Regions from separate parts of the Micromonospora sp. NPDC047756 genome, predicted to be linked through region 1. Evidence: riboswitches for the same ligand, from Rfam matches in the RefSeq annotation. Region 1 holds a riboswitch; each other region holds the start of a gene.
The links. Region 1 has a riboswitch for cobalamin ahead of ACZ6NZ_RS07625 (acyl-CoA thioesterase). Riboswitches for the same ligand answer to the same signal wherever they lie in the genome.

Region 1 (11,042 bases):
TGTCGAAGTCGATGGTCGACAGCCTGCCGACCACCAAACAGGTCGTGATCTGAGCGAACCGTCCGTCCGTCCGGCCGTCCGTCCTCGGAGGACGGACGGCCGGACCGGTGGGTCAGCTCCCCGCGGGTGCCGGGGAGGTGGGAGCCGCGGCGGGTCGTCGGCGTCGGGACACCGCACCCACCACCACGTCGATGAGGAGGAAGGCGAGCAGGGTGAGCCCGAACAGGGGCAGCGTCCAGCCGATCGCCGCCGTCACCGGTACGCCGATCAGCAGCGCCCAGAGCGGCAGGCCGCGTACGCCGCTGCGGGCCGGCGGGGTGCCGGCGATCGCACGGCGGTCGGCGCGGGTGGGCCGGCGTTGCCACCACATGCGGTAGCCCCAGAAGATGACGCAGAGCAGACCGAGGGCGAGCGCGGCCAGCAGGATCTGGTTGACCAGACCGAAGAGGATCCCCATGTGGGCCTGGATGCCGAGGCCGCTCAGTTTCGCCAGCAGGGGCCAGTCGGCGAAGTCGCTGCGGGCGGTGACCGTGTCGGAGGCCGGGTCGACGGCGATCCGGTCCTTCTTGACCGGCCAGATGTTGTCGACCTGCGTGACGGTCCAGGCGGAGCCCGGCTCCGGCGCGGGACTGATCTCAACCGGACCGGAGAGGCCCGCGCCGCGAGCGACAGCCAGGACCCGGTCGAAGGTCGCCGACGGGACGACCCCGCCCGCGTCGGCGGGACCGTGTTCGTGGCCACCGCCGGTCTCGGCCGGGGCGGTGGAGCCGACGGTGAGGCTGGTGGAGATCTCGGGCGTACGGGCGCTCAGCGCGTCGAGGCCGGCGGCGAAGTTCGCCCCGGCGTAGCGGGACCAGGTCAGGCCGGTGACCGAGAGGAAGAGGAGTCCGACGGTGAGCCAGATGCCGGTGGTGGCATGCCACCCTCGGGTGCGGCGGACGCCCTTACCCGTGGACAGGTCCGGCACGAACAGGTGCCGGGCGGCGGCTCGTGCGGCCCCACGTCGCCGCCACCAGAGGACGACCCCACCGAGCGCCATCACCCACAGCCAACTCGCGGCCAGCTCGGAGTAGTGCTCGCCCACCGTTCCCAGGTGCAGGTGGCGGTGCAGGTCGTCCAGCCAGGTGGTGACCGGTGTGGACCCGAACCAGGTGGTGAGCTGCCCCTGGGACTCGCCGGTGTACGGGTTGATGTAGACGGTGTGTTGGTTCTCGCCCAGCTCGGGCAGGGAGAACACCACCTTGGTGGTCTGGTCGCCGGCGCCGGGTTGCACTGTGGTGATGCTGCCGTCCGGGTGCGCGTTGCGCGCGGCGCCGATCTGCTCGGCCAGCGGCAGTTGCCGGTCACCCACCTGCGCGACCGTCAGCTGGTCGCCGTAGAGGATCGTGTCGAGTTGCGGGGTGACGGTGTAGGCCAGGCCGGTCAGTGCGGCGACCAGCAGGAACGGGGCGACGAGGATGCCGGCGTAGAAGTGCAGCCGTAGCAGCAGCGCGCCGAACGGCGACGTGCGACGGGCGGCTCGGGCCGGTTTCTCGGCGGTGGTGGCGGGCTCCGGCTGCGGGGTGCCGGACAGTTCAGTCAGAGACATGGTGATCCGATCGGAAGAGTCGGGAAGCACGAAGGTGCTTCCCGTACTGGTCTGGTCGCCCGGTGAGGTGTCGCATCGGCCCTGACTGGTAGTCGGGGAGAAGACGCCGGCGGTTCCCGAAGAACGGTTCTAGGCGAGGTCGTCCTCCGCGCCGGTGGCGTCGGCCCGGTCTGCGGCGGGTCGGATCAGCGCCGGGCGGCCCGTCGCCACAGCAGCCCAGCCGTCACCAGGACGAGGAGGGACAAGGCGGCAGCCGCGACGAGGACACCGGCGCTCGGACCGCCGCCGGACGCTGCCGTGGCGGCGGGCGGGGTGGCCGCTGACGCGCTGACGGCCACAATCGGCGCGGCGCTGGACGAGGGATCGGCCACCGTGAACGGGTACGACCCCTGAACCGGGTGCCCGTCGACGGAGACGACCCGGTAGGCGACCGTGTACGTCCCGTTCGGCAGGGTGTCGGTCAGCTGGACGGTGCTCTTCGCTCCGGTGACCACCGGTTCGCCGGTGGGAACCTTCCGCTTGGCGGCGTCGGTGAGCACGATGGTGGTGAACGCGGGGTCGAGTCGCTGCATGAATTCGAGCGTGACCTCGGTCGGTGCGCTCGGCAGCGTCGCGTCCCGAGCGGGCGTGGCCGTCTTGAGCGAGTTGTGCGCCCAGGCCGGGCTGGCCGGGATGAGCACCGCCACGAGGACGGCGAGCACCGCCGCGCCGAGTCGGACGGCTGCGAGACGGGTCGGTGGCACGCTCATCCGAGCACCTGCTCGCCGATCCACCCGCCCGGTTGACATCCGGGCGGGATGGCGAAGACAGCGGAGCCGATCGGCGTGGTCCACTCGTTGAGCAGGTCCCGGTCGGCCAGCCGGCGCTGGATGGGCAGGAACTGTCGTGCGATGTCGGCCTGGTACGAGGCGAAGATCAGGCCGCTGTCCGCGTGGCCCTCCGCCGTCGGCGCACCGTCGTAGTTGTAGGGCCGGCGCAGAATCTTCAACCGGTCGTCGGTCACGTGGGCGCGGGTCAGGTGCGAGAAGTCGGGGATGACGGTGAGGCCGTCGGCGTCGGTGGCGGCGAAGTCGGGTTCGTCGTGTTCGGCGGTCCCGGTGAGCGGGGCGCCGGTGTCGAGCCGTCGCCCGACGGCGAGTTCGCGGTCGGTCCGGCCGAGCAGGTCCCAGGTCTCCATGTTCATGCTGATCCGCCGGAGCACCACTGTGGTGCTGTCGCGCAGCCACGCCGGGCCCTCCGGGACCCAGAGCGCGGTGTCCATGGGCGCGCCGGGTCTGGGGTTGGCGGTGCCGTCGAGCTGACCGAACAGGTTGCGTTGGGTGTGGCCGCCCGGCTCGACACCGGGGCTGCGCCGGAAGCCCTGCTGGACCCACCGCACCGTCGCGAACGGTCGGCTGTCCTTGATCAGGACCCGCTGGGCGTGGGCGACGGAGATCGCGTCGTCCGCGCAGATCTGCAGCAGCAGGTCACCGCCGGACCAGGCCGGCTGGAGTCGGTCGATGCGCAACGGCGGCAGTTCGGTGACCGACGCCGGCCGGCGGTCGTCGACGCCGGCCGCCCGGTAGAGGCCCGGCCCGAAGCCGAAGGTCACTGTCAACCGTGCCGGCAGCAGCCCGAGTTCGGCCTCGGTGTCGGCCAACGCGGGTCGGCCCTGGGTGAGCCGGGCGGCGTCGTCGGTGAGCAGCCGCAACATCCGGCCCAGCGCGGCCCGGTCGGTGCCGGCCCGCAGGGTGAGCGCCACGAACGACGCGTGCGCCTGCGGTTCGGTGGACACCCCCGCCTGCCGGGCGCCATGGAACGGCTCGACCAGGCCGCCGACGCTCGCCACCGGCGTGGTGTCGGCGACGGCCGGCGGTTGCCCGCCGCCGGTTCGGGTCGTGGCGATGGCGGCACCGCCGGCCAGGGCTCCTCCGGCAGCGAGCGCCCCTCCGGTGAGCAGGCCGCGCCTGCTCACCGGCCGGACGGGTGGCGTTCGCGTCACGATGCCGGGCTCATGCTCGTTCCCGGCGTGGCGCTCATGCCGGGCATCGGCTGGCCGTGCCCGGGGGCGTAGCTCTCCTGCGCGCCGGTGAACGGTTTGGCCACGGCCCTGAACTGCTGGGACCGGCCGTCGGCGAAGGTCAGCGTGAAGGTCAACTCGTCGCCGGCCTGGACGGGCTTGGTGAGGTTCATCAGCATGAGGTGGTCGCCGCCGGGCTCCAGCGCATGCGTGCTCTTGGCCTTGATCACGATGCCACCCTGCTTGGCCTGCATGACCATCTTGCCGTCTTTCATGGTCATCTCGTGCAGTTCCATCGGTGACAGGGGGTTCGTGGCACCCGTCACTGTGACATCGCTGTCGCCGTCGTTGACCAGGGTTCCGAAGGCCGCCGTCATGCCCTTGTCGGCGGCCTTCACCCACGGGTCACGAATGCCGAGCACGCCCGCGTCCGGGTTGGCTGAGGTCGACGCGGACGGGCCCGCCTGCGCGGTCGACGGAGAGTCGGACGCCCCGCAGCCGGCGGCGCCCACCGTCAGAATCGCGGCGGCGAGGATCGCGGCCGAGCGGCGGCGTGAAACGTTCGGGCTGGTGGCGCGCATGTGTTCTTCCTCCGATGATTGCTGCTGGGAGGTTGGTCGGCCGCAGCACGGAGAAAGTTCCGGAGTCAGGGGACGTTGATCGTGAACTCCCCGGTGTGCACCTTGCCGGCGACCTGGAAGTCGAAGAAGGCCCGGTACCGGCCTGAACTCGGCGCGGTCAGCCAGAACTTGACCGTCCCGTCGACCAGCTCCGGCTCGGGGTGCACGTGCACGTAGCCGAGGTCGCCCTCACGAACCACCACCAGGTGCCCGTACGCGGCAAGGTATCGCTCCAGCTGCGCGGGCGCTGCGCTGTCGGCGCTGGCGACCTGGAAGTGGATCGGTGCCGTCACCCCCACCGTCGGGGTGCCGGTCATCGACACCGTGTACGGACCAGCCGTCGCCTTCGCCTGCGCCGGCGGCAGCGCGGTCGGGGTGTGCGCGCCGGGCACCGTGTGGTCGACGCCCAGCACGAGCGGCAGCGGCGTGCCGTTGGCGGCGGTGACGGAGAAGTCGGCGTAGACGCGGTAGCCGCCGGGCCGGGCCAGCGTCATGGGGACGCTCCAGGTGCCGTCGGGTGCCATCGTCGGGTGCAGGTGCTGATAGCCGGTCAGGTCACGGCCCACGACGATCATGTGCAGCGGCTTGTCGTGGACGACCGCGAAGCGGGTCGCCGGCTGCCGGTCGGTGCCGACGATGCGGAAGCGGTAGTCGGCGCGTACCCCGGCGGGTTGGGTTCGTTCCAGCGGTTGCAGCGTGTAGCCGCCGGCGCTGACGGTCGTCCCGGTGGCGAGTGTCTCGCCGGTCGCGCCGTCACCCCGGTGCGTGTGCGGTCCGGTGCCCGCCGGGTGTTGGTGTCCGTCGTTCGCGGACCCTGCCGGGCCGGAGGCGGGCGGACCGCCGACCGGCTGCCGGGCGGTGTTGGCGGCCGGGCCCTCGTTGCCGCTGATGCGCGCCAATCCGAACCCGCCGAGCAGCGCCAGCACCAGGGTACCGACGAACAGTGCCAGGCTGGTGTTGCTCAGCCGGGATCCGGGCGTCGCCGTGGCAAGATCCGGCTCAGCCGATGCCCCGGAGCCGACGGGCGGTCGACTGTCCGTCGTGGCGGGGGCTTTCGCGTCCTCATCGGTCGGAGTTGGATCGACCGAGACGCCGGTCCGAGCCACGACGACCGCGGTCTCCTTGCGCGCGGCCGGCACGGCACCGGGCCGCCGCTTACCATCCGAGGTCTGCGTAGCGCTGCCGGTCGTCGCGACGGTTCTGCCCGCGTCGGTTCTGCCAGCGACGGCTCCGCCGTCGGTCTTAGCGACGGCGGCCTTGCTGACGGCGGTCTTGCTGACGGCGGTCTTGCTACCGGCGGTCTTGCTGCCGGTGCCCTTGCCGCCGGTGGTCCTGGTCCCGGGACGGGTGCCGGCGCCGCGTCGAGCGGATGTCGTCGGCGAGGTACGGCCACGGCCGGCGGGTCGGCCGGCGGGGGTCGTCCGCCGACGCCAGACGACGAATCCGGCCACCGCTGCCGTGGCCACCGTTGCCAGGCCGGCCCAGACGACTGCTCCCGGACCGCTCTCGTCCGTCGACCCGGTCGGCGCGGCCGCTGCCGCGGACGGCGGAACGGCGGTCTCGACCGCGACCGTCGGCACCGCCGACGCCTGCCCGGACGACCCGTGTTGCTCGGCGGTGGCCAACAGCGCCGGATCCGGCTGGGTCGACGGCGGGCTCCACCCCTTCGGTGCCGCCGTCGCCGGCCCGTCGTAGCGGAAGGTCAAGGTGCCGCGTACGGGGTCGCCGTCCGAGGCGACCGACAGGTAGCTCACCGAGTACTGGCCCTTGGCCGGCAGGTGCGCGACCGCCACCGTCGCGGGGAACCCGGTCGTGTACTCGCGTGGCTCGAACTGACCGTTGACCAGGAAGTACTCGCGCACCGGCTTGTCCAGCGGCTTCGGCTCCCCGTACGACCAGCCATTGTCGACCCGGATGCCACCCGGCGCGGTGATCGTGAAGAACGCGTTGGCAGCGGCCTTCTCGGTGAAGAACAGCTGCACCGAGGTCAACGGCTCGCGCACGGTCGCGCCACCCGCCGGCGTGGACATCGCGAGGGTCCCGTGAGCTGCGGCGGGCTGAGCGGACGCGAGGAGAGCGACAGCCGAGGCGAGGAGGAGCGCGAGGAGGCCCGAGACCACCCGCCCAGGAATCTGAGGGTGACGACGCATCTGAATATCCTCACTGGGCTGAGACTTTTTACAAGAGGTGACGAACTTTTTCCTCACATGGCTAAAGCCGAACACCTCCCGGGCGGAGGGGCCGTCACCCCTGGCCAGCTATGCTCCCGGTGGCGCTGGTTCGCCCGGTCGTGAGGTGGCTGGGCGTCGTAAGAGGGAACCCGGTGGGAATCCGGGGCTGCCCCGCAGCGGTGAGTGGGAACGACCGCCGTCATCAGCACTGGGCCAGTGGCCTGGGAAGCGACGGCCAGTAGGGGACCGGCGTGCAGCCGGTCGGGCCCGCGAGTCCGAAGACCTGCCAGTGCCGCGTACACAACCGTGTGCGCTGCCGTCGGCCTCGCGGGTGGGCTGAGCGGGTGACGTGTCGCGCTCTCTGCGTGGGCGCGTCCTCGTCAGTGTGCGTCCGTGGTCCGGGGGTGTGGTTTCCCGAGGGACGGACTACCGCTGTGCACGACACCACCACCACCACCGGCCGAGCACCGTCGGCGTCGCACCTGACCCTGTCGCAGATCATGGACCAGCACCACACGAACCTGATGGGTACGGTGCACGGCGGCCGGATCCTCAACCTCATCGACTCGGTGGCCGGGGTGGTCGCCGCCCGCCATTCCGACGGGCCAGCGGTCACGGCCGCGATCGACGAGACCGCGTTCCTGCGGGCGGTGCGGGTCGGCGACGTCGTGCACGTCGACGCGCGGATCACCTGGGCCGGTCGCAGCTCGATGGAGGTGGCGGTCAAGGTGACCGCCGACCGGTGGGACCGGGCGGTCCCGCCCACCGACGTGGCCACCGCCCACCTGGTCATGGTCGCCATCGACGACGATGGCCAGCCGAGGACGGTGCCGCCGCTGCTGACGGAGACCGACGGGGACCGGCGACGGTACCGGGAGGCGGAGATCCGCCGCGAGCACCGGCTGGCGTTGCGGCGGGCGCTGCTCGACGGTGCCGAAGACGACTGACCCGTGCGCGGTGCGCCCGTCGCGGCGCCGGCGCGGTCCGAGGAACCCGCCCCGCCGTCGATCTGGTCAACCCTCTCGACACGAAGATCCAGGCTGGAAAGGCCGCGCACGCGCGTGTCGAGCTGCCTGCGGTGCTCGGCCTGGACCTTGCCGGCGTCGTGGCGGCGGTCGGCGCGGAGGTGACCGACTTCGAGCCGGGGGACGAGGTGTACGGGCTGCGCGACGCTCGACGCGTCGTTCGCAGCGGTACGCACCTACCACGGGCATGTCGTCAGCGCGCTGGGCTGGGGATCGCATTCGCTCGCCCCGCTGTCGTTCCAAGGCGCGACCACGCTGGCGCTTCGAAAAACAAATCGCTATGGTGCTTCTGAATCAGAATCGCCCTCGGAGGTGGCTATGGCTCGCATACCCGCGCTCGAATCACCCTTCACCGCGGACGTCGAGGCCCAACTCGCCGCGATGATGCCGACCAGCATGCCGCCGATCGGCCTGTTCCGAACGTTCGCCAAGAACTTGCCGATGACCATCGCGATGAGCCACTGGGGCCGATACGAACTCGGCCGGCAACTATCCCTCACACTCCGTGAGCGCGAAATCGTCATCCTCCGCACCTGCGCACGCTGCCGCTGCGAGTACGAGTGGGGCGTCCACCTGATGGTTTTCGCCGACCGCGCCGGACTCACCCGGACCGAGATCGCCTCGCTCACCCACGGAATGCCGGACGATCCGTGCTGGGCCACCGGCCGGGAACAAGCGCTGATTCAGGTGGCGGACGCCCTGCACGACGCAGCGGACATCGATGATGAAATCTGGCGATTCGCCCACGAGGTTCTGGACGAGTCGCAGTTGCTGGACCTGTTCCTGCTCTGTGGGTGGTACCACGCGATCAGCTTCGCCGCCCGGGCCGCCCGCGTCGAACTCGAGCCGGGCGCGCCTCGCTTCGCCGACGTCACGCCCTGATGGACCGCCTCCAGGCGACAGCGGTGGACGCCTGCACCCGCGATGGGCAAGGTGGTAGCCCATCACGGTCGTGATCGACGATGCGCGCTCACCGACGACGAACGGCACTCGATCGCATCCACGGCCGGCACCTCCCACACCGCGTTCATCGACACCAGCGCCGCAGACACCCCGTCTTCACCACCGAGGGCGGCCGATGGGCGACAGCGATGGGATCAGTGCCGCGCGCCAGGCGCTTGGCCGTCGCCTCGCGAACCTACGCAAGGCTGCCGGACTCACGCAGCACGGCCCGCTCCTCTCGTGCGTTATGTCCGCAGCTCCATCGCCAGACCAGACCCGCGCCACCGGCTGCACGTTAGGTCGGTGGGCGAGGGCGTCGCCTTTGACGTGCAACCTGGTCGTCGTCTCGGGCGCCTGGCTCGGTCTTGTGATTAGACGTATACGCCTATAGGTTGCCTGGGTGCCTTTGGACGCGTCAAGGAACAGCCTGGTGTTGCCGATCCTCGGACTCCTCGTCGAGCAGTCGGCGCATGGCTACGACATCACGACACGCCTACGCGAGCGATACGGACACCTATCGGTCACCCGCAGCACGGTTACGTCCCTGTTGAAGGCGCTCGAGAAGGCAGGCTTGGTCTCCTCCGGGCGGCCCGAGCGAGTGGGGAATCGGCCGCCGCGTACGGCCTACGAGTTGACTGCCGTAGGTCTCGCCGACTTCCGCCACAAGGTCGAGGCTGGCGTACGCGACACCCCGGCCGCGTCCGTGGACTTCGTCATGGCGGTCGCCTACGTCGGAATTCTTCCGATCGACCAGGCGGCGTGCATCCTGGACGGTCGCGCCGACCGGCTCGACCAAGAATTGGCTGCCCTTTCGGGGCTGCCCGACGGTGACGTACTCGAAGTGCACATGCTCGAAGTCGCCTACTGGCGCACCATCGTCGCCACCGAAGCCACCTGGATCAGGACTCTGGTGCGGCGGATCTGCGCGCGCGAGATCGGCTGGCCAACCCAGAAAGCCCACCAATACGGGAGTGCAGAAGCGTGAAGTTCGGTATCTATCCGGGCGGGCGGGCCGGCACGGTCTGCTCCCACCCACCCGATGTCGCCGCGATCCGCCACCTCGTCGACGACCTCTCGAATGGTCGCCCCTTCGTCATCCGCGAGTACGTGCACTTCCTCGGCGACCCAGCACCGCCGGACGTCGTCACCTCGCTCGGCGCCGAACACGAACTCGCGCACCTCACGATGCCCGACGAGTGGTACGTCGACGGAAACCGTGAGCTGGACCTCGTGGTCAGCTACATCCCCCGGGCCGCCGACCTCTCCGGATGGCTGACCTTCCTCGACACCGTGATCGACCGCTACGGTCACCTGACGCGGTACCTCCAGGTGACGCTTGAGCCGAACTTCCCCATCCCGCTCATCGACGGAAGCGCACCGGGCGTGCTCGAGGCCCTGGTCCTCGGCATCCCGCACGCACGCGCCGCTCTGGACCGGCGGGGTCTCCAGCACGTACGGACCGGCTTTTCCGTCGCCGAACCACCCGAATGGTTGGGCGGCGACGACCAGTTCTGGTCGTACCTTTCCTCGGTCCCGTACCAGGACTTCGCCGCCCACGTCGACTACGTCGGCCTGGGCCTGTACCCCGACGCCTTCTCGCCCGTCGCCCCGCGGGGCAACCCGGGAGACACCGCATCCCTCACCACACACGCCCTGCACCACTTGCGGGGCGGGTTGCTGCCCCGCGCGCACATCCCGCCCAACACTCCCATCCACATCGTGGAGAACGGCACCCCGAGCGGGTCACCGCGCACCGAGCAGGCACAGTGCGACTCGCTGTCGGACATGCTCGGCGTCATCCTCACCGAACAAGAGCGTCTGAACATCACCCACTACGAACTGTTCAGCCTCAGGGACGCCGACAGCAACTCCACGGAACCCACCGGAACACTCGGCATCGTCACCGACACCTACCGACCCAAGCCCGCCCTCGCCGTCTACCGCGACATCGTCCGCACCGCTGGCCCGCTGCCCGTCACCAGACATCCCTGAGCGCGGCGAACCGAGACGCGGCGAGGCGGGCGATTGTCCACTATGGTCCGACCCCGCATCGTTTCGAAAGCCGACGCACCGACGGGCCATCACCGGCTCACGTCGCGCCGACGCGGTACGCCGACCTACGCTCGCACAAGTAGCCGCTGGCAAGGCGCGGCGGTGGTGAGCGTGCTCCCCGATCGACCGATGCGGCTGCGGGAGCCAGTGCTGGTGCCAACCAAGCACTGGGCAGGCCGCTCACACACCGGCCGGCGGTCGGCGGCCCGGCGCGAGACCGGTTTAGGGGGAGCAGGTTGGGAGCAGGCGCCCACATCACGAGAGGGTGCCCCCGCGCTCTGACTCGCAGGCTGACTGATGGCGGTAGTTCTGTGCTCTGCCCACTCGCCGGTCCACATTGCCAGGTCGCGTACCCGGCCGTCGATTTTTTGCCGGGACTTGGCCGCCCACTTCGTTGCGTCCTTTCACGCGAAGTCGTCCAGGACCTGGCGGTCAGTCGCGGTCGAGGCGGGAAGCCGCGCTATCCACTCTTCTGCCTGCTCGGCGCTGTGGCCGCTACCGATCAGCCATGGACGGGCTCTCCGTTGTCCTGCCGGCGGCAGGACTGCCGTGTGTGCCTTGACAGGAAGGCGGAGCAGCAGGACAGTCGATATATTCATAGACGTTGAACTATTTACGGCGAGGTGTGCCATGCGGAAGTCGCTG
Region 2 (11,042 bases), on a different contig from region 1:
CATCCTCGACGAGCCCACCGCGGCCCTGGGGGTGGTCCAGACCGGGCGGGTGCTCGACGTCGTCCGGCGGGCCCGCGACGCCGGCATGTCGGTGGTGCTGGTGAGCCACAACATGCCGCAGGTCCTCGAGATCGCCGACCGGGTCGAGGTGCTGCGCCTCGGCCGGCGCGCGGCCCAACTCCGCGCCGACGAGGCCACCACCGACGATCTGGTCGCCGCGATGACCGGCAGCACCAGCGTGGGTCGGGACGAGCGGTGACGGCGGCCGTCCAGGGAGGTGCCCGGGGTCCCGCGGGTCCGCCGAGCCGCGGCGGCGCTGCACCGCCGCCGCGGCTGAGCCCACTGGGCTTCGGCGCCTCCCAGGGCGGCAATCTCTACCGGGCGACGTCCGACGAGCAGTTCGCCGCCGCCGTGGACACCGCGTGGGCAGGCGGCATCCGATACTTCGACACCGCACCGCACTACGGGCTGGGCCTGTCCGAACGACGGCTGGGCGCGGCCCTGCGCTCCCGCCCCCGCGGCGAGTACGTGGTGTCGACGAAGGTCGGCCGACTGCTCGTGCCGTCACCGGAGACGGCGCACCAGCGGGATCCGGAGGGGTTCGACGTTCCCGCCGACCACCGCCGGGTCTGGGACTTCAGCCGCGATGGCGTCCGCCGTTCGCTCGAGGCGAGCCTTCGGCGCACCGGCCTGGACCGGATCGACGTGGTGTATCTGCATGACCCGGACGAGCACTGGCAACGGGCGGCGAACGAGGCGATCCCGGCCCTGGTGGAGCTGCGGGAGCAGGGCGTGATCGGCGCCGTCGGTGCGGGAATGAACCAGTCGGCGATGCTGGCCCGCTTCGTGGCGGAGACCGACGTGGACATGGTGATGTGCGCCGGCCGGTACACCCTCCTGGAGCAGGGCGCGCTGACCGACCTGCTACCCGCCGCGCAGGCCCGCCACGTCGGCGTGGTGGTCGCCGGTGTCTACAACTCGGGGCTGCTGGCCCGGGACATGCCGTCGACCGACGCCGTCTACGACTACCGGCAGGCGCAGGCAGAGGTGATCGACCACGCCCGCCGGATAGCGCGGGTCTGTCAGACGTACGGCGTCACGCTGCCCCAGGCGGCGTTGGCGTTCGTCCGTCGTCACCCGGCCGTGGTCTCGACCGTTGTCGGCATGCGCGACGACGCCCAGGTGACCGAGACCCTGCGTCGGTCCGGTGTCGACGTCCCGGATCAACTCTGGACGGCGCTGTACGACGAGGGGCTGCTCGACGTCCAGCCGTGAGGGTCGGTCACGACCGGGCCGTCTCGATGCTGGCGTCAGCGTCGTCGGGTAACCCCTGCAACGACTCCTCCACACCGATCAGGTGGTTGGCCATCCGGGTGCGCGCCCGCTCCGGGTCCCGTGCCACGAGGGCCTTCAGAATCGCCACGTGCTCGTCATGGGTGCGCAGGTCCGCGCCCTCCTCGTGCAGACTCCGCCAGAGCCGGCCACGGAGGGTGCGCCCGGCGAAGGCTTCGATCAGACCGACGAGCACCGGATTCTCGGCGTGCACCGCGATGATCCGGTGGAAGGCGATGTCGATCTCCATGATCCGCTCGTGGTCCGGCGGCGACTGGCCGACCAACCGGGCCGCCTCGTCGAGCAGGTCACCCGCCTGGGCCAGGGCCTCGTCGGTGATCCTGGTCGCGGCCAGGCAGGCGGCCTCGCACTCCAGCAGCCGGCGGACGGTGTGGATGTGCCGGGGGTCGCCCTGGCCCTGGAAGTCCACCACGAAATTCATCGGGGCCAGCAGTTGCGGCGCGTCGAGGTTGGTGACGTAGGTGCCGTCGCCCTGCCGGATGTTGACGATCCCCAGGATCGACAGGGCCGACATCCCCTCGCGCAGGGAGCCCCGCGAGACACCGAGCTGCTCGGCGAGGTCCTTCTCGATGGGCAGCCGGTCTCCGGGCCGGAACTGCCCTTCGAGGATCATCCGCTTGATGCCGTTGACCACTTCGTCGGTGCGTGACATGTCCCCCCTAACGGCCGGCGGGGGTGGCCTTCCCACCCGCGATCACGTACGCCGCCTCCGGAGATGACACGGTAGTCGGGTCTGTCGCCGCCCAGTAGTGGCCGTCGGGGAAACGGTAGAGCGCCACCGACTCCGGACGCATCCGGGTGGAGTAGCCGGGCTGGCTGGGCAGGACGTATCCGCTGCCGGAACCGGTGTCGCGGATGATGCAGGGATCGGTGAAGTGCTCGTGCAGGTGGTCGACGAACTCGGTGACCCGGTTGGTGAGGTCCCCCGAGATCGCGACGTAGTCGAGCACCGACACGTGTTGGACCATCTCGCACAGCCCGACACCGCCGGCGTGCGGGCACACCGGGACGTCGAACTTCGCGGCCAGCAGCAGCACGGCGACGATCTCGTTGATGCTGGCCAACCGGCCGGTGTCGAGCTGGCAGAAGTCGATGGCCTCGGCCTGGAAGAGCTGCTTGAACATCACCCGGTTGTGGCAGTGCTCGCCGGTGGCGACGCCGATCGGAGCGACGGCGCGTCGGACGGCAGCGTGGCCCAGGATGTCGTCGGGGCTGGTCGGCTCCTCGATCCACAGTGGCGTGAACCGGGCGAGGGCGGTGACCCAGTCGATGGCCTGACCGACGTCCCACACCTGGTTGGCGTCGATCATGAGGTTGCGATCCGGCCCGAGGATCTCCCGCGCGATGGCGCATCGGCGGATGTCGTCCTCGAGGTTGGCGCCCACCTTGAGCTTGACGTAGCCGTAGCCGGAGTCGACCGCCTCCTGGCACAGTCGGCGCAGCTTGTCGTCGCCGTAGCCGAGCCAGCCCGCCGAGGTGGTGTAGGCGGGGTAGCCGGTCCGGTCGAGCTCGGCGAGGCGGGCGGCCTTCGTGCTCTCCTTGGCCCGCAGGATGGCCAGTGCCTCGTCGCGGGTCAGCGCGTCGGAGAGGTAGCGCAGGTCCGCGATGTCGACGAGTTGCTCGGGGGTCATGTCGACGAGCAGCCGCCACAGCGGTTTGTCGGCGACCCGGGCGACCAGGTCCCATGACGCGTTCAGCACGGCGGCGAGGGACAGGTGGACGACGCCCTTCTCGGGGCCGAGCCACCGCAGTTGCGAGTCGGAGGTGAGCAGGCGGTAGACCGCGCCCATGTCCGCCGCCATCGTTGCCACGTCCTGGCCGACGAGGAGCTGTGCCTGGTGGACTGCCGCCGCCGCGACGATGTCGTTGCCTCGGCCGATGGTGAAGGTCAGGCCGTGTCCCGCGAGTGGCGCGCCCACGCCGTCGACGCCGTCGGTGTGCAGGACGACGTAGGCCGCCGAGTAGTCGCCGTCCTTGTTCATGGCGTCTGACCCGTCAGCGGTCAGGGAGGTGGGGAAGCGGACGTCTTCGACGGTGACGGCAGTGATCTGCGGCATGCGCTCCTCGCCCAGCTAGGCTAAAGATCAGATGATCACTGGGAGTATACGGAGGGCTGCTCCAGCGCGTCAACGTTGTCGATCACCTCTGGCGTGCAGACATATGATGTTTTCCCGCTCCCGCCGATCCGCCTTGACGCCGATCATGCCGGTTGGCAGGCCAACTCGACGCGCGCGGCGGACCCCGGAGATTGGATGTTCCACCTCGCCGCAACGTATCGACGGCGACGTATAGGCGTGGCCTCCAGTGCCACGGCCCCGATACGTCACATCTTTGTCGAATGTCGACACCCGTGCGCGGAGCCCCGTCTCCGGTGCCCGGCGTCGGTCGGCTGCTGCGTGCTCCCGGGGGTTGGTGACGGTGGTCACCGCATCGCCGTCGACACGCCCGAGACCGACATGTGGGGTGTGACAACGGCTGCGTCCCTATATATGGTGTCGAGCGCAGCTGGTTCGGCCGCTCATCCAGTGCGGTCGAGGCAACAGGGAACCCGGTGGAAATCCGGGACTGTCCCGCAGCGGTGAGTGGGAACGACAGCCGTCATGAGCACTGGGCCACCAATTCGGCCTGGGAAGCGACGGCCAGTAGGAGACCGGCGAGCCCGGTCGTGCCCGCGAGTCCGAAGACCTGCCAGCGCGCCGCGTACCCGCACCCGGGTGGGCGGCGGTCCGAGGCCGCGTGGGACGGCTGACGCCACCTGACCCACGCCGCTGCCGGCGTGCGTCCGTCGGTGTCTGTCTCCTCGCGTCCGGGCCACCAGGTCTCGAACTCCGAGGAGCGAGTGGTGACAGTCACCGAGGTAGTCCCGGCCAGCGGCGACGCGACAGTGCGGCGGACGCCGATGCAGGTCCGCAAGCGCGACGGCGGCACCGAACCCGTGGACGTGAACAGAATCGTCCGGGCGGTCGAGCGGTGGGCCGACGACCTGACCGACGTCGACCCGTTGCGGGTGGCTACCCGCACCATCAGCGGCCTCTACGACGGCGCGACCACTGCCGAACTCGACCGGCTGTCCATCCAGACCGCCGCCGAGATGATCGGTGAGGAGCCGCAGTACTCGCGTCTGGCCGCGCGGCTGCTGGCCGGCTACGTCGACAAGGAGGTGCGTCGACAGGGCATCACCTCGTTCAGCGCGGCGATCCGGGTCGGCCACGCCGAGGGCCTGATCGGTGACGACACCGCCGTCTTCGTCGCCGCACACGCCGCGACGCTCGATGACGCCATCGACCCGGACGGCGACCGCCGGTTCGAGTACTTCGGCCTGCGCACGGTGTACGACCGCTATCTGTTGCGCCACCCCACCAGCAGACTGGTGCTGGAAACCCCGCAGTACTGGCTGCTGCGGGTGGCCTGCGGCCTGTCCCGGACGGCGGGCGAGGCGGTCGACTTCTACCGGCTGATGTCCAGCCTGGCCTACCTGCCCAGCTCACCGACCTTGTTCAACTCCGGCACCCGGCACACCCAGATGTCCTCCTGCTACCTGGTCGACTCCCCGCTCGACGAGCTGGACTCGATCTACGCCCGGTACGCCCAGGTCGCCAACCTGTCCAAGTTCGCCGGGGGCATCGGCATCGCGTACTCCCGGGTCCGCTCCCGGGGCGCGCTGATCCGGGGCACGAACGGGCAGTCCAACGGGATCGTGCCGTGGCTGCGCACGCTGGACGCGAGCGTCGCCGCGGTCAACCAGGGTGGCCGACGCAAGGGCGCTGCCTGCGTCTACCTGGAGCCGTGGCACCCGGACATCGAGGAGTTCCTGCAACTGCGGGACAACACCGGCGAGGACGCCCGCCGCACCCACAACCTGAACCTGGCCAACTGGGTGCCGGACGAGTTCATGCGTCGGGTCGAGGCCGACGAGCCGTGGTCGCTGTTCGACCCGCACGAGGTGCCCGAGCTGCCCGACCTGTGGGGGGAGCGGTTCGACGCCGCGTACCGGCAGGCCGAGGCGCAGGGCCGCTACGTGCGGCAGGTCCCGGCGCGGGAGCTGTACGGGAAGATGATGCGGACCCTCGCCCAGACCGGCAACGGGTGGATGACCTTCAAGGACGCGTCGAACCGGCTCTGCAACCAGACCGCCGAGCCGGGCAACGTCGTGCACCTGTCGAATCTCTGCACCGAGATCGTCGAGGTGTCCAGTGACGCCGAGACCGCCGTGTGCAACCTCGGCTCGGTGAACCTCGCCGCCCACCTCAGCGCCGACGGCATCGACTGGGAGCGGCTGCGCGCGACGGTGCGGACCGCGGTGACCTTCCTCGACCGGGTCATCGACATCAACTACTACCCGACCGCGCAGGCGGCGGCGAGCAACCCCCGCTGGCGGCCCGTCGGGCTCGGGCTGATGGGCCTGCAGGACGCCTTCTTCGCGTTGCGGCTGCCGTTCGACTCGCCGGCCGCCCGCGAGCTGTCCACCCGGATCAGCGAGGAGCTGTACCTGACCGCGCTGGAGACCTCCGCCGACCTGGCGCGCGAGTTCGGCGCGCACCCGGCGTACCCGCAGACCCGGGCCGCGCGGGGCCAGCTCCAGCCCGACCTGTGGGGTGTCGAGGGTACGCAGACGGCACGTTGGGCGGCCCTGCGGGAAGAGGTCGCGGCGCACGGGCTGCGCAACTCGCTGCTGGTGGCGGTCGCGCCGACGGCGACCATCGCCTCGATCGCCGGGTGCTACGAGTGCATCGAGCCGCAGGTGTCCAACCTGTTCAAGCGCGAGACCCTGTCGGGGGAGTTCCTCCAGGTCAACACCGCTCTGGTACGCGAGCTGAAGGCCCGCGGTCTGTGGACCGAACGGATCCGTTCGGCCATCAAGCGGGCGGAGGGGTCGGTGCAGGACATCGCCGAGCTGCCGGTCGGCGTACGGGAGCTGTTCCGCACCGCGTGGGAGCTGCCGCAGCGGGCGCTGATCGACCTGGCCGCCGCCCGTGCTCCGTTCATCGACCAGTCCCAGTCGCTGAACCTGTTCCTGGCCGCGCCGACCATCGGCAAGCTCTCCTCGATGTACCTCTATGCCTGGAAGGCCGGGCTGAAGACCACCTACTACCTGCGCTCGCGTCCCGCGACGCGGATCCAGCAGGCCACCGTCAGCGCCGTCGCACCCGTCGCACCCGTCGCTCTCGCGTCCGTGGCCCTCGACGCGGAGGCGCTCGCCTGCTCGCTGGAGAACCCCGAGTCGTGCGAGGCATGCCAGTGACCGTTCCCGAAGCCGCCACCACCGACGCCAGCACCACCGACACGAGGACCACGCACATGCTGCTCGACCCCGGGATGGACCTCACTCTGCGCCCGATGCGCTACCCGCACTTCTTCGACCGGTTCCGCGACGCGATCCGCAACACCTGGACTGTCGAGGAGGTCGACCTGCACGCCGACCTCGCCGACCTGGACAGGTTGTCGCCAGCCGAACGGCACCTGGTCAGCCGCCTGGTGGCGTTCTTCGCCACCGGCGACACGATCGTCGCCAACAACCTGGTGCTCAACCTCTATCAGCACGTCAACAGCCCGGAGGGTCGCCTCTACCTGTCCCGCCAGCTGTTCGAGGAGGCCGTGCACGTCCAGTTCTACCTCAACCTGCTCGACACCTACGTCCCCGACGAGACGGAGCGCTTCGAGGCTTTCGCGGCCATCGAGAACATCCCCTCGATTCGTCGCAAGGCGGAGTTCTGCTTCCGGTGGATCGACTCGCTCAACGACCTGCGGGAGCTGCGGTCCCGCGAGGACCGGCGCACGTTCCTGCTCAACCTCATCTGCTTCGCCGCCTGCATCGAGGGGTTGTTCTTCTACGGCGCGTTCGCCTACGTCTACTTCCTGCGCTCCCGTGGCCTGCTGCACGGTCTCGCCTCGGGCACCAACTGGGTGTTCCGCGACGAGTCCATGCACATGGCGTTCGCGTTCGACGTCGTCGACACCGTCCGCGCCGAGGAGCCGGACCTGTTCGACGACGACCTCGCCGACCAGGTTCGCCGGATGCTCACCGAGGCGGTCGAGTGTGAGGTGCAGTTCGCCGAGGACCTGGTGGGTCAGGGGGTGCCCGGTCTGACCCTGGCCGACATGCGGGAGTACCTCCAGCACGTCGCCGACCGTCGCCTCGCCCAGCTCGGCATCGCGCCGCACTACGGGTCGAGCAACCCGTTCGGCTTCATGGAGTTGCAGGACGTGCAGGAGCTGTCCAACTTCTTCGAGCGGCGGGTGTCGGCGTACCAGGTCGGGGTGACCGGCACCGTCGCCTTCGACGACGACTTCTAGCGACCTCGGTCCATCCGCTTCCCTTGATCAGGTGATGAAAAGTAGCTTGGAGACGACCTCATTAGCTATTTCTCATCACCTGATCAAGGAACGTCAGGCCAGCGAGCCGAGACGGGGTGGTCGCCCGCCCGGAAAGGAACGTGCTGATGGTCGACATCACCGTGCGGCCCATGACCGACGCCGACGCCGACCGGGTCCTGACGATCTATCAGGCCGGCCTGGACACCGGTGACGCCAGCTTCGAGGTCACCGCGCCCGGCTGGGCGGCGTTCAGTGCCGCTCGACTGGGCGGGCACCGGTTCGTGGCCGTCGACCCGGGTGGAACGGTGCTCGGCTGGGTCGCCGTCTCGCCGACCTCGACCCGCGCGGTGTACGCCGGTGTGGTGGAGCACTCCGTGTACGTCGACCCGGCCGCCCAGGGCCGTGGCATCGCGCGACTGCTGCTGGACGCGTTGATCACCTCCACCGAGGCCGACGGTGTCTGGACGATCCAGTCTGGAGTCTTCCCGGAGAACGCCGCCAGCCTGGCGCTGCACCAGCGGGCCGGATTCCGGGTCATCGGCGTCCGTGAGCGGGTCGGCCGCCACCACGGACGCTGGCGCGACGTCATTCTGTTGGAACGGCGCAGCCCCGCCATCGACTGAGACGCCCGCCGGTCGACGGTGGCCGTCACCGTCGGCTGGCGCAGGTCACGCAGGTGCGCGCCGACGGGCGGGCGGCGAGGCGCTCGGCGGGGATCGGGCTGCCACAGCCTTCGCACAGGCCGTAGCTGCCGTCGTCGACCCGTCCCAGCGCGACGTCCAGCTCGGCCAGGCGTCGGCGGGTCGCGTCCAGGACGGCCGTGAGCTGCGCGCGCTCGAAGGCGATCGTGCTGCCCTCGGGGTCGTGCTCGTCATCGGCGTTGGACGAGCGGGACGCCTCGAAGAGGCTCCGGAGGTCGCCGTCAAGGGCGGTGGCCTGAGCCTCGGCCTGTTCGCGCAGCCGTAGCAACTCCTCGCGGACCGCGCTGGAATCCCTCGTCATGGCACTCCACGGTACCTGGGGGATGACAGCGGTCACCCCACTGGCATTCCGAGACGCACCGCCCGGCGGGCGCGGGGATCGGCTACATGAAGGTGCGGGTGTGCGGGCATCGAACGCGGGAACGCGGTGCGAGCGTCGGATCACCGTTTGGCGCGGGCGTTGTCCCGGTGGGATCGACCGTGCCCGTCGTCCCGGTCGATGCGTAGCTCGCGCTCCAACTCGGTGATGACCGCCCGCAGATCGTCCAGTCGTTGGGTGAGCGCGATCCGGTCAACCTCGTCCGGTACGCCGTCGCCGTCCTCGTCGTAGCCGGGGGCCAGTCGCTCGGTCATCTCCAGTCGGCGGGCCTCCTCCATGGAGTTGACGATGACCGCGATGAGGATGTTGAGCAGCAGGTTGACGGTGATGACCACGTAGCTGACGTAGTAGAGCAGCGTCCACGGTGAGATCTCCATGCCCTGCTCGATGAGGTCCGGCAGCGTCTCCAGAGACAACAGCACGAACAACGTCAACAGTGACCGGCCGATGTCGCCGTACTCCTGCGGGTATCTGTCGCCGAAGATGAGCCAGCCGGCCATCCCGTAGACGTAGAGCGTCACCACGGCCAGGGCGAGGAACCCGGTGACGCCCGGCAGGCTGCGCCAGAGTGCGGAGACGATGGTCCGCAGACCTGGCGAGAACCGCACCAGGCGGACCATGCGGGCGACGCGCACGACCCGCAGCAACGCCGAGTCACCGTGCAGTCCGGGTACGAAGATCGCCGCGATCACCACGAAGTCGAAGACGTTCCAGCCGTGCCGGAAGAAGTCCTGCGGACGCCGCCCGTACGCGGCCAACCGGATGGCGATCTCGACGACGAAGACGGCCCGGAAGAACAGCTCCAGCCCGTGCAGCGCGCTGTCGGCGGGGCTCAGGTCGTCGTACGTCTCCAGGCCGAGGACGATGCCGTTGGCGAGGATGACCACGACGATGGCGACCTCGAAGGGACGGGACCGGGCGAGGTGGGCGCACTGGTTGGCCCAACCCGACCGGTGCCGCGACGGCGGTTCCGGCCCACCTCGCTGGGTGGGCGCGGGGGCGTCACTCACCAGTCGACCGGCTCGATCGTGCGGCGGTGCGGATGGTGTGTGGGCATGCCCACCAGCCTAGCCAAGATCCACGACGGTGGGCGATCGTGTGACCCCTCAGGAGTGAGCCGCCCGGTGCGGCGGCACCGGCGCCGCAAAGAACTCGGCGAGGGGCTCGACGATCCTGCGGTGGGCCCGGTTGATGGCGTCGTGGCCGCTGCGGGGGATGGTCAGCGTCCGAGCCCGGGACAGCGCGCGGGTAAACGCGGCGTTCTGCTCCACGTAGTACCGCGGGCGACGCCCGCTGGTCTAGGTTCTCGATGGTGAGCGGGACCGGCCCCGGCCTGCGCCAGCTGCGAAGAGGTGCGCGATGTCCGACCCTGATCCTGCCGACCTGCGTCGACGGGCCACTGACGGTGACCGGGACGCGGTCGACCAGCTCGTCGAGCTCGCGGGGGAACGGGGTGACCTCACCGAACTGCGTCAGCTGGCTGAGGACGGCAACGCCGACGCGGCGGCCCAGCTCGTCGAACTCGCCACCGAACTCGGCGACATGGGCGAGTTGCGGCGTCTCGCCGACCGGGGCGACAAGGATGCCGCTGACCAACTCGTCGAGTTGGCCGCGGAGCGGGCCGACGTCGGTGAGCTTCGCCGACTCGCCGACGGCGGGAACCGGGACGCCGCCGACGTCCTGGTCGAGCTCACCGAGGAGCAGGACGAGGCGGAGTAGTCGGGCGGGGCGGGGTAGCCCTCGGCGTCACGTCGTGGTGGTGAGGTACCGGCGGTAGCCGAGGGCGGACTGCGCGAACCCGAGGGACGCGTAGAACCGGTGCGCGTCGGTGCGGGTGGCGTTCGATACCAGTTGGACCTTGTAGCAGCCGGCCGCCGTCGCCTCGTCGAGCGCCGCCAGCATCAGGGCCCGGGCGACTCCACGACGACGCCAGCCGGACGTGACCACCACGTTCTCCACCACCATGTACGGTCGCGCCCCGTGGGTGAGGTTGGGGACGACGACGGTGTCCAGGGTGCCCACGAAGGTGTCCCCGGCGACGGCCAGCAGGAGGCGGCGGCCGGCCTGGGCGTGCAGGTCACGCCAGGCGGTGGCGAGCCGGTCGGCGTGCGGCCGTACGTCGTCCGGAGCGAGCTGCCACAGCACGTCGAAGACCAGCTCGGGGTCGTCCTGCGCCACGGCGGCGCGGATGACCACGTCGCCGCTCACCGGGCTGACGCCTGACTGCCCGGATCGGACAGTGTGGAACGCCCCGCGTGCCGGGTGAGCCGGTCGTCGATGTGCCGCACCATGGC
Region 3 (3,683 bases), on a different contig from region 1:
GTTGCCACCGGCACGACGACGCCTGATCCTGAAAGTCGATGGTGGACATCCGTCCGTAGAACGCGAACCGCAGTCCATCCGCGGCCGGGGTGAACCGTTGTGGCCGTAGCTTCCGCTGCCCGACGGCCCAGGACGAGAGGGTGCCCCGTCCCGGTTCTGTCATCGTCCTCGTCGCCATGGGACCTCCACGATCGGGAGATGCTTGCGGGGAGGTATGAGTGTTGTTCGTATAAGCCTGCGGCAGGCGGACAGGGTGTCCGGCTCGCGCGGATGGGCTAGACCTCCTACCCTCCCAGGTTGATCGTCGAGCGGTTCAATCCGTTGATGCCCGGGAGTCCCGGCATCTGAGCAGGTCATCCGCGCGAGCTATGCTTCGGGCGGCGCTGGTTCGCTCGGTCACGAGGTGGCTGGGCGTCGTAAGAGGGAACCCGGTGGGAATCCGGGGCTGCCCCGCAGCGGTGAGTGGGAACGACCGCCGTCATCAGCACTGGGCCAGTGGCCTGGGAAGCGACGGCCAGTAGGGGACCGGCGTGCAGCCGGTCGGGCCCGCGAGTCCGAAGACCTGCCAGTGCTGCGTACACAACCGTGTGCGCTGCCGTCGGCCTCGCGGGTGGGCTGAGCGGGTGACGTGTCGCGCTCTCTGCGTGGGCGCGTCCTCGTCAGTGTGCGTCCGTGGTCCGGGGGTGTGGTTTCCCGAGGGACGGACCTACCGCTGTGCACGACACCACCACGATCGCCGGCCGAGCGCCATCGGCGTCGCACCTGACCCTGTCGCAGATCATGGACCAGCACCACACGAACCTGATGGGTACGGTGCACGGCGGCCGGATCCTCAACCTCATCGACTCGGTGGCCGGGGTGGTCGCCGCCCGCCATTCCGACGGGCCGGCGGTGACCGCCGCGATCGACGAGACCGCGTTCCTGCGGGCGGTGCGGGTCGGCGACGTCGTGCACGTCGACGCGCGGATCACCTGGGCCGGTCGCAGCTCGATGGAGGTGGCGGTCAAGGTGACCGCCGACCGGTGGGACCGGGCGGTTCCGCCCACCGACGTGGCCACCGCCCACCTGGTCATGGTCGCCATCGACGACGATGGCCAGCCGAGGACGGTGCCGCCGCTGTTGACGGAGACCGACGGGGACCGGCGGCGGTACCGCGAAGCGGAGATCCGCCGCGAGCACCGGTTGGCGCTACGGCGAGCGCTGCTCGACGGCGCCGAGGAGGGCTGAATCGTGCTCGGACTCTCCGTTGCAACGCTGGTCGGCTACCTCGCCGCGATCGTCGTCCTCATGGTCACGCCCGGTCCGGACATGATGTTCGTGCTGGCCAACGCCGCCCGTTACGGCACCCGCGCCGGGGTGGTGGCCGCGCTCGGCGTCGCCACCGGGGAGGTGGTGCACATCGCGGCGGTCGTCTGCGGACTCGCCACGGTGATCTCCGCCTCGCCGGTGCTGTTCGACGTGATCCGCTGGGTCGGTGCGGCGTACCTGATCGTGCTCGGGGTGCGGGCCCTGCGCGGCGCCGGCGCCGCGCCTACCGAGAAGCTGGAGCGGGGTGGCAGCTCTGGGCGGGCCTTCCTGCGCGGACTGGTGACCAAGCTCCTCAATCCCAAGATGATCCTGTTCAGCGTGGCGTTCCTGCCTCAGTTCGTCGACCCGGCACGGGGCAATGCCACCGCCCAACTGGTGCTTCTCGGTGCGGTCTTCGTCGTGGTGCAACTCGCCGTCGACATCGCCCTGGGCGCCGGTGCCGGGCGACTCGGCAGTCGCATGACTGACGGTCGCTGGTCGCGGCGCATCAACCGGATCTGCGCAGCCGCGTTCGTCGCGCTCGGGGTACGCCTCGCGCTCGGGTCGTAGCGAGAGGCGGTGACCGCCTCCGTGGTCCGGCTCGCGAGGTGGACGTGGCGCGGTCATGCCTGGTAGGCAGGCGGGTGTGCGCATCGTCTCACTGCTGTCGGCGGCCACGGACATCGTGGCCATGCTCGGCCTGACCGGGCATCTGGTCGGCCGCACGCACGAGTGTGACTGGCCGCCGGGAGACCTGGCCGATGTCCCGGTGGTGACGGGGACGTCTCTGCCCGAGGAGTTGACGAGCCGGGAGATCTCGGCGGCGATCGCCGGCGACCCGCACCGGGGGTCGTCGTTGTACCAGCTCGACGTCACGATGCTGGAGGACGTGAAGCCGGATCTGATCCTGACCCAGGACCTGTGCGACGTGTGTGCGGTCTCCTATGCGCGGGTCAACGACGCGGTTCGGCTGATCGATCTCGATACCAGGGTGGTGTCCCTGGAGGCGAGGACCATCGGCGGGATACTGGACACGGTCGACGCCGTGGCCTCCTTGACCGGCACCGCGGCAGGGCGGCGAAGATCCGGGCGGACGCCGAGCGTCGACTCGCCGCGCTGCCCGGCCCGTCGTCCGGCGCGCCGACGGTGCTGTTCGTCGAGTGGCTCGACCCGTTGATGCCTGGCGGGCACTGGGTGCCCGAGCAGATCGCCGCCGCGGGCGGCCGGTCGTTGCTGCTCGGTCCAGGGGCGCACAGCACTCCACACCTGTGGTCGGTGGTTGCCGACCTGGCCCCGGACGTGGTGGTGTTCGGGCCGTGTGGGTTCACCCCCGAACGGACCGTCGACGAGCTGTCCGTGGCGGCCGGGCAACCCGGCTGGGCTGACCTGCCTGCGGTTCGTCGGGGCGAAGTGTGGGTGGTAGATGGGCCCGCCTACTTCAACCGCCCCGGCCCCAGGGTCGTCGACGGCGCGGAGATCCTCGCCGCCATCCTCGCCGGCCGCCCGGATTCCCGCGCTCGGCAGGTTTCCGTCGGCGCAGGTTGACGAGCCCGTGCGGCCGACGCGGACATCGGATGCGCATTGTCGTAAGCCACGGTGGGGCGGCGACACGCCGCCCCACCGTGTGCTCAGGTGAGCGTGCTGCGGATCTCGGCGGCGCCAGCAACGAGGCGGGTCAGGGCTTGTTCGACCTCCGGGTAGCCGCGGGTCTTGAGGCCGCAGTCGGGGTTGACCCAGAGCCTTTCGGCGGGCACCGCGGCGACGGCGCGGCGTAGCGCGTCGGTGACCTCGGCCTGTTCTGGTACGCGGGGGGAGTGGATGTCGTACACGCCAGGGCCGACACCCCGTTCGTAGCCGGTGGTGCGCAGATCGTCGAGGATCTCCATCTTTGACCGGGACGCTTCGATGCTGGTGACGTCGGCGTCGAGGGCGTCGATTGCGGGCAGGACCTCGCCGAACTCGGAGTAGCAAAGGTGGGTGTGGATCTGGGTGGCGTCGGCGACTCCGCTGGTGGCGAGCCGGAACGCCCCGACCGCCCAGTCCAGGTAGGCGTGCTGCTCATCCCGGCGCAGCGGCAGTGTCTCCCGCAGGGCGGGTTCGTCGACCTGGATGATGCGGATGCCGGCGGCCTCCAGGTCGCGGGCCTCGTCGCGGAGCGCGAGAGCGACCTGGTTGGCGGTGTCGGCAACGGGTTGGTCGGTGCGGACGAACGACCAGGCCAGGATTGTCACCGGTCCGGTGAGCATGCCCTTGACCGGTCGGTTCGTCAGCGACTGCGCGTAGGTGGACCAGGCGACTGTCATCGGGCCGGTCCGGGCGACGTCGCCGTAGATGATCGGGGGGCGTACGCACCGGGAGCCGTACGACTGGACCCAGCCGTTGACCGTGGCGGCGAA
Region 4 (4,452 bases), on a different contig from region 1:
CCGCCGCGCAGATCGCCACCGCCAAGACCAACGGCGTCGCCTACCTGCGCACCCTGCAGGCCGCCGACGGCAGCTACGCCAGCGGCGGACTGTCGAATGAGTGGGCGTTCAGCGCGTTCGCGCCCGCCGGTGTCGCGGCCGTGGACGTCTACCCCTCCGGCGACACGACCAAGAACGCCCGCACCGTCTACCGCAACCAACTCTCGGCTGCGTCCTGGCCGAGCAGCACCCCGGTGGTCACCGACTACGAGCGTGGGGTCCTGAACGCCTACGCTGCGGGTATCGATCCCGCCCGGGTCTCCCCCACCCGTAACCTGATCGCCGACACCATCGCCTACTGGCAGACCAGCGCGGCCGGCTACTACGGTCCGCCGGCCAACGTCAACGGCACCATCTTCGCCACTCTCGCCCTGGCCGGCGCGAAGACCCAGACCGGCGCCGCCCGCGTACCGCAGGCACTGCTCAACCTGTCGGTCACCCGCATCCGCAACAACCAGCACAACGACGGCGGCTGGACCTTCACCCAGGCCGAGGGCAACCCCACCCAACTCGCCGCCGCCAGCGACATCGACATGACCGGCGCGGCCATGGCCGCCCTCTGCGCCGCCGGAGTCCCCAACACCGACACCGACGTCGTGCAGGCTAAGAACTTCCTCAAGAGCAAGCTCGTCAACGCCTCGGGCGCCTTCACCTCGATGTTCGGCGTGAACACCGACTCCAACGCCTGGGCCGTCTCCGGGCTCAACGCCTGCGGCATCCCGAGCCAGGGCACCGACTTCACCACCACCGCCGGAAAGACCCCGATCGACTTCCTGCGCGCGCAGCAGCTCAGCGGCGGCGGATTCAAGTACCTGCCGACCAACACCACCCCGTCGGCGTACGCCTCCATCGACGCCGTGCGCGCCCTCGCCGGCGCCGGCTACACCGCCGCTCCCCCGACCCCGGTCACCGCCGGCGCGCCCACCTGGGTTTCGGCGAGTGGTTTCACCGCGGGCACCGCCACCCGCCTTGCCGTGATCATCGACAATGGCAGCGGCAGCATCAAGCCGTGCGCGGTGACGCTGACGCCGACCGCCGCCACCACCACCCTCGGCGCCGTCCTGGACGCCGCCGTCGGCGCGGCCACCCCGAGCGGCTGCGTCACCTCTCTTCTTCCCACCAGTGGCACCGGCACCATCACCTCGATCAACGGCCTGGCCAACAGCGGCTCTTCGACCTGGAAGGTCGCCCGCGACGGCGGCACCCTGGCCACCGCGACCCGCGGCTCGACAGTGACCGTCGGCGACACGATCTACCTCCGCTACGGCGTCTGATTGCCGCTAGTGGGATGGTCAGCGGCGCCACGGCATGACCACTTCGTTGATCAACTAGCCGATCGGGTCGACCATCGGGCGACGTGACATCGCGGGCCGCAGGCCGAGGTCCTGGTCATCAGCCACGACCAGAGCCTGCGGCGCCGCTGGGCCGATCGGATCGTCGGCCTCGCCGGTACAGCGCGCGCACACCCCTGAGGCCCGCTCCGGCACCCCGGAGCGGGACGACACAGCGAGCAGATTCTCCAAGCGGACAACACGACGGTGAACATCTCGCAGCTGCTGGCGAAGCTGGCGCGTCTGGGCCTCGCTAGCGCCAAGCTGCCGACGGGCGGTCTCGAGTCGTTGGAAGTCAGCCACGGCCAGCACGGCCATCTGCTGGCCGTCCATCGTCAGGAAACGGTGCTCGATCTTCCGGCGCATGGGGCCTCCCCGAGGTGGGCGGTAGAAGCTGCTGTTGTCCGCTGGGTCCCGCCGACGGGCGGAACCCAGCGGACCGTCATGCGGGCGGGGACTGCGCGGTCTCGGCCAAGAGCAACGACAACTCCCGGACCAGATCATCCATCGACTGGCCGCTCTGCGCCTTCACCAAACCCAGAGCGAGATCGGCCAACAGGTAGAAACCGAGGGTACGGGCCTGCTCGGAACTGAACGCCGACATCAGTTCCTCCGCGCCGGCGAGGTCACCGCGGTGCTTGGCGGCGATGACCCCGGCGGCGCGTTGGACGATCTCGGCCGCTTCGGGGGTGTACCCGCTCACGCCGAATCAGATCTTCGGGGTGGCGGCGCGGGCGGCGTCGAAACGCGAGATGACGTCGGTCCAGTTGACCAGGTTCCACAGCCGGTCCACGTAGTCCGGGCGGACGTTGCGGTACTGCAGGTAGTAGGCGTGCTCCCAGGCGTCGAACACCAGGATCGGGGTGGAGCCCTGCCCGACGTTGCCATGGTGGTCGTAGACCTGCTCCACGATCAGCCGCCGGCTCAGCGGCTCCCAGGCCAGGACACCCCAACCGGAGCCCTGCACACCCTTGGTCGCCGCCGACAACTGGCCGGCGAAGCCGTCGAAGGAACCGAAGTGCTCGTCGATCGCCGCCGCCAACTCACCGTCGGGACGGTCACCGCCGTCCGGGGACAGGTTGTTCCAGAAGATCGAGTGCAGGACGTGCCCGGACAGGTTGAACGCGAACGTCTTCTCCAATCCGACCAGGGTCGAGTAATCGCCCTTGTCGCGGGCCTCGGCGAGCCGGTCGAGCCCGTCGTTGGCGCCCTTGACGTACGCCGCGTGGTGCTTGTCGTGGTGCAGCTCCAGGATCTCGCCGGACATGGCGGGCTCGAGTGCGCCGTAGTCGTAGGGCAGGTCGGGCAGGTTGTACACGGCCATGAGTACGTCCTCTCAATACTGCCTCAATTTGGCTGTTGCCACTATCTTGCAACAAGAGCCCTGGGAGTGGGGACGCGACTGGTCGGATCGGATGGTCTGCGCCGTGCACACTCCGTCGGATCACGGGCCTTGACGGCGAGCCCCACCCGTGGGAACACTGTCCGTCACAACTTCATACCTGTGTGCTGACGGGGGAAGTCCGGTCGAAATCCGGCGCTGGCCCGCAACGGTAGGCGGCGACACACGTAGTGACGCCGCGAGCCCGATTACCCGTCAGTCCGCATGACCAGCCTCCCCACCCGTCGTGGCCCACGGGTCGGAGCCGCCCGAACCGGAGTCGGGTCGTCTCGGACCATCGGAGCCCGGAAAGGCGTCGCTTCATGGTCAACCGCCCCCTCCGGCACCGCGCCCGCATCCTCGTAGGCGCTGCGCTCGCCGTCCTCACGCTCCCCCTGACAGCCTTACCGGCCGCCGCCACGGCGTCGCCGCCCACCCTCAACAAGGTCGACGCCGCCGCCGGCTGGCTTGCTCGCCAGATGGTCGACGGCGAGCGGTTCGAGGTCGTCTTCGACGGCGTCGCCTATCCTGACCAGGGCCTCACACTCGACGCGGTGTTCGCCTTCGCCGCAGCCAAGACGGCCGACACGAACGCGGCGAACGCCATGTCGTGGCTCGCCCAACCGGCCGTGGTGAGCGGCTACATCGGTGACGGCACCGAGGCGTACGCGGGCGCGACCGCGAAACTCGCTCTGGGTGCCCAGGTCCGCGGCCTCAACCCGGCGACGTTCGGCGGTGTCGACCTGCTCACCCGGCTCAACAGCCTGCTGACGCCGAGCGGCCGGTACTCCGACCGGTCGGCGTACGGCGACTACAGCAACACCTTCACCCAGTCCTTCGCGGTGCTGACGTTGGGCCGGGCCGGAGGTGCACCGTCGTCGGCGGTGACGTTCCTGGCCACGAGCCGGTGCGCCGACGGTGGCTTCCCGCTGCTCCTCGCGCAGCCGACCTGTGTCAGCGACGTCGACGCGACCGCCTTGGCCGTTCAGGCCCTGCTGGCCGCGGACCGTCCGTTGGTAGCCGCTTCGGCCGCGCAGTGGCTGGTCTCCGTACAGGGCAGTGACGGCTCGTTCGCCTCGAACGGCGTGACCAACGCGAACAGCACCGGGCTCGCCGCCCAGGCGCTCTTCGCCGCCGGCCGGTCGTTGGCCTGGCTACGCGCCCGTCAGTTCCTGGTCAGCCTGCAGGTCACCTGCACTGGCGCACCGGCCGATCGCGGCGCCATCGCGTACACCCCCGGCGGGTTCGATGCGAGCACCGCCGCCCGGGCCACCGCTCAGGCCGTACCCGGCATGACAGGCGCCGGGTTCGCGACCTTGTCGGCCACCGGCGCTCACACTGCCGCGCCGGTCCTGGCGTGTGTGCCGTGGTGACCCGGCGGTGGGCGACGATGCGCCGACGGATGGCACTGCTGTTGGCGGCCACCGTCGTCAGCGTCGGCCTGGTCGCCGTCGACCCGGTGCCACGTGCCGCGCACGCGGCGGCGTGCGCCCCGGGTGCGGGCGTCACCGTGGTGGTCGACCTCACCGCGTTCGGCCTCGGTGTCCAGACCGGCTGTCGTCTCGGTGATCCGCCGACCGGCCTGGCCGCGTTGCAGGGAGCCGGGTTCGCCGTGACGGGTACCCAACGGTGGGGGCTCGCCTTCGTCTGCCGTATCAACGGCTATCCCACAGCCGCCTCTGAACCGTGCGTCAACACGCC

Region 2: another riboswitch for cobalamin. It lies ahead of ACZ6NZ_RS24555 (ribonucleoside-diphosphate reductase subunit alpha); the one in region 1 lies ahead of ACZ6NZ_RS07625 (acyl-CoA thioesterase).
Region 3: another riboswitch for cobalamin. It lies ahead of ACZ6NZ_RS32150 (acyl-CoA thioesterase); the one in region 1 lies ahead of ACZ6NZ_RS07625 (acyl-CoA thioesterase).
Region 4: another riboswitch for cobalamin. It lies ahead of ACZ6NZ_RS32180 (prenyltransferase/squalene oxidase repeat-containing protein); the one in region 1 lies ahead of ACZ6NZ_RS07625 (acyl-CoA thioesterase).

Annotation. Positions count from the first base shown of each region.
Region 1 covers NZ_JBVJGQ010000002.1:555,826-566,867, forward strand. The annotation lists gene ACZ6NZ_RS07595 (oxalate decarboxylase family bicupin) at 1-53, shown strand, start outside; gene ACZ6NZ_RS07600 (PepSY-associated TM helix domain-containing protein) at 113-1,588, opposite strand; gene ACZ6NZ_RS07605 (copper resistance CopC family protein) at 1,774-2,337, opposite strand; gene ACZ6NZ_RS07610 (Dyp-type peroxidase) at 2,334-3,542, opposite strand; gene ACZ6NZ_RS07615 (copper chaperone PCu(A)C) at 3,566-4,168, opposite strand; gene ACZ6NZ_RS07620 (copper resistance CopC family protein) at 4,234-6,357, opposite strand; cobalamin riboswitch at 6,467-6,683, shown strand; gene ACZ6NZ_RS07625 (acyl-CoA thioesterase) at 6,879-7,325, shown strand; gene ACZ6NZ_RS07630 (alcohol dehydrogenase catalytic domain-containing protein) at 7,388-7,696, shown strand; gene ACZ6NZ_RS07635 (carboxymuconolactone decarboxylase family protein) at 7,722-8,285, shown strand; partial or broken gene ACZ6NZ_RS07640 (helix-turn-helix domain-containing protein) at 8,482-8,621, shown strand; gene ACZ6NZ_RS07645 (PadR family transcriptional regulator) at 8,776-9,330, shown strand; gene ACZ6NZ_RS07650 (hypothetical protein) at 9,327-10,337, shown strand; gene ACZ6NZ_RS07655 (cellulose binding domain-containing protein) at 11,028-11,042, shown strand, end outside.
Region 2 covers NZ_JBVJGQ010000007.1:304,730-315,771, forward strand. The annotation lists gene ACZ6NZ_RS24535 (ATP-binding cassette domain-containing protein) at 1-259, shown strand, start outside; gene ACZ6NZ_RS24540 (aldo/keto reductase) at 256-1,275, shown strand; gene ACZ6NZ_RS24545 (FadR/GntR family transcriptional regulator) at 1,283-2,005, opposite strand; gene ACZ6NZ_RS24550 (enolase C-terminal domain-like protein) at 2,013-3,410, opposite strand; cobalamin riboswitch at 3,843-4,060, shown strand; gene ACZ6NZ_RS24555 (ribonucleoside-diphosphate reductase subunit alpha) at 4,253-6,595, shown strand; gene ACZ6NZ_RS24560 (ribonucleotide-diphosphate reductase subunit beta) at 6,652-7,647, shown strand; gene ACZ6NZ_RS24565 (GNAT family N-acetyltransferase) at 7,794-8,291, shown strand; gene ACZ6NZ_RS24570 (TraR/DksA family transcriptional regulator) at 8,317-8,670, opposite strand; gene ACZ6NZ_RS24575 (ion transporter) at 8,811-9,758, opposite strand; gene ACZ6NZ_RS24580 (hypothetical protein) at 9,855-10,019, opposite strand; gene ACZ6NZ_RS24585 (hypothetical protein) at 10,108-10,467, shown strand; gene ACZ6NZ_RS24590 (GNAT family N-acetyltransferase) at 10,495-10,956, opposite strand.
Region 3 covers NZ_JBVJGQ010000014.1:57-3,739, forward strand. The annotation lists partial or broken gene ACZ6NZ_RS32145 (hypothetical protein) at 1-163, opposite strand, end outside; cobalamin riboswitch at 368-584, shown strand; gene ACZ6NZ_RS32150 (acyl-CoA thioesterase) at 781-1,227, shown strand; gene ACZ6NZ_RS32155 (LysE family translocator) at 1,231-1,857, shown strand; gene ACZ6NZ_RS32160 (TroA family protein) at 1,934-2,464, shown strand; gene ACZ6NZ_RS32165 (TroA family protein) at 2,434-2,832, shown strand; gene metE (5-methyltetrahydropteroyltriglutamate--homocysteine S-methyltransferase) at 2,916-3,683, opposite strand, start outside.
Region 4 covers NZ_JBVJGQ010000014.1:5,839-10,290, reverse strand. The annotation lists gene ACZ6NZ_RS32200 (prenyltransferase/squalene oxidase repeat-containing protein) at 1-1,313, shown strand, start outside; gene ACZ6NZ_RS32195 (hypothetical protein) at 1,368-1,736, opposite strand; gene ACZ6NZ_RS32190 (superoxide dismutase) at 1,813-2,073, opposite strand; gene ACZ6NZ_RS32185 (superoxide dismutase) at 2,080-2,694, opposite strand; adenosylcobalamin (AdoCbl) riboswitch at 2,861-3,021, shown strand; gene ACZ6NZ_RS32180 (prenyltransferase/squalene oxidase repeat-containing protein) at 3,075-4,124, shown strand; gene ACZ6NZ_RS32175 (hypothetical protein) at 4,142-4,452, shown strand, end outside.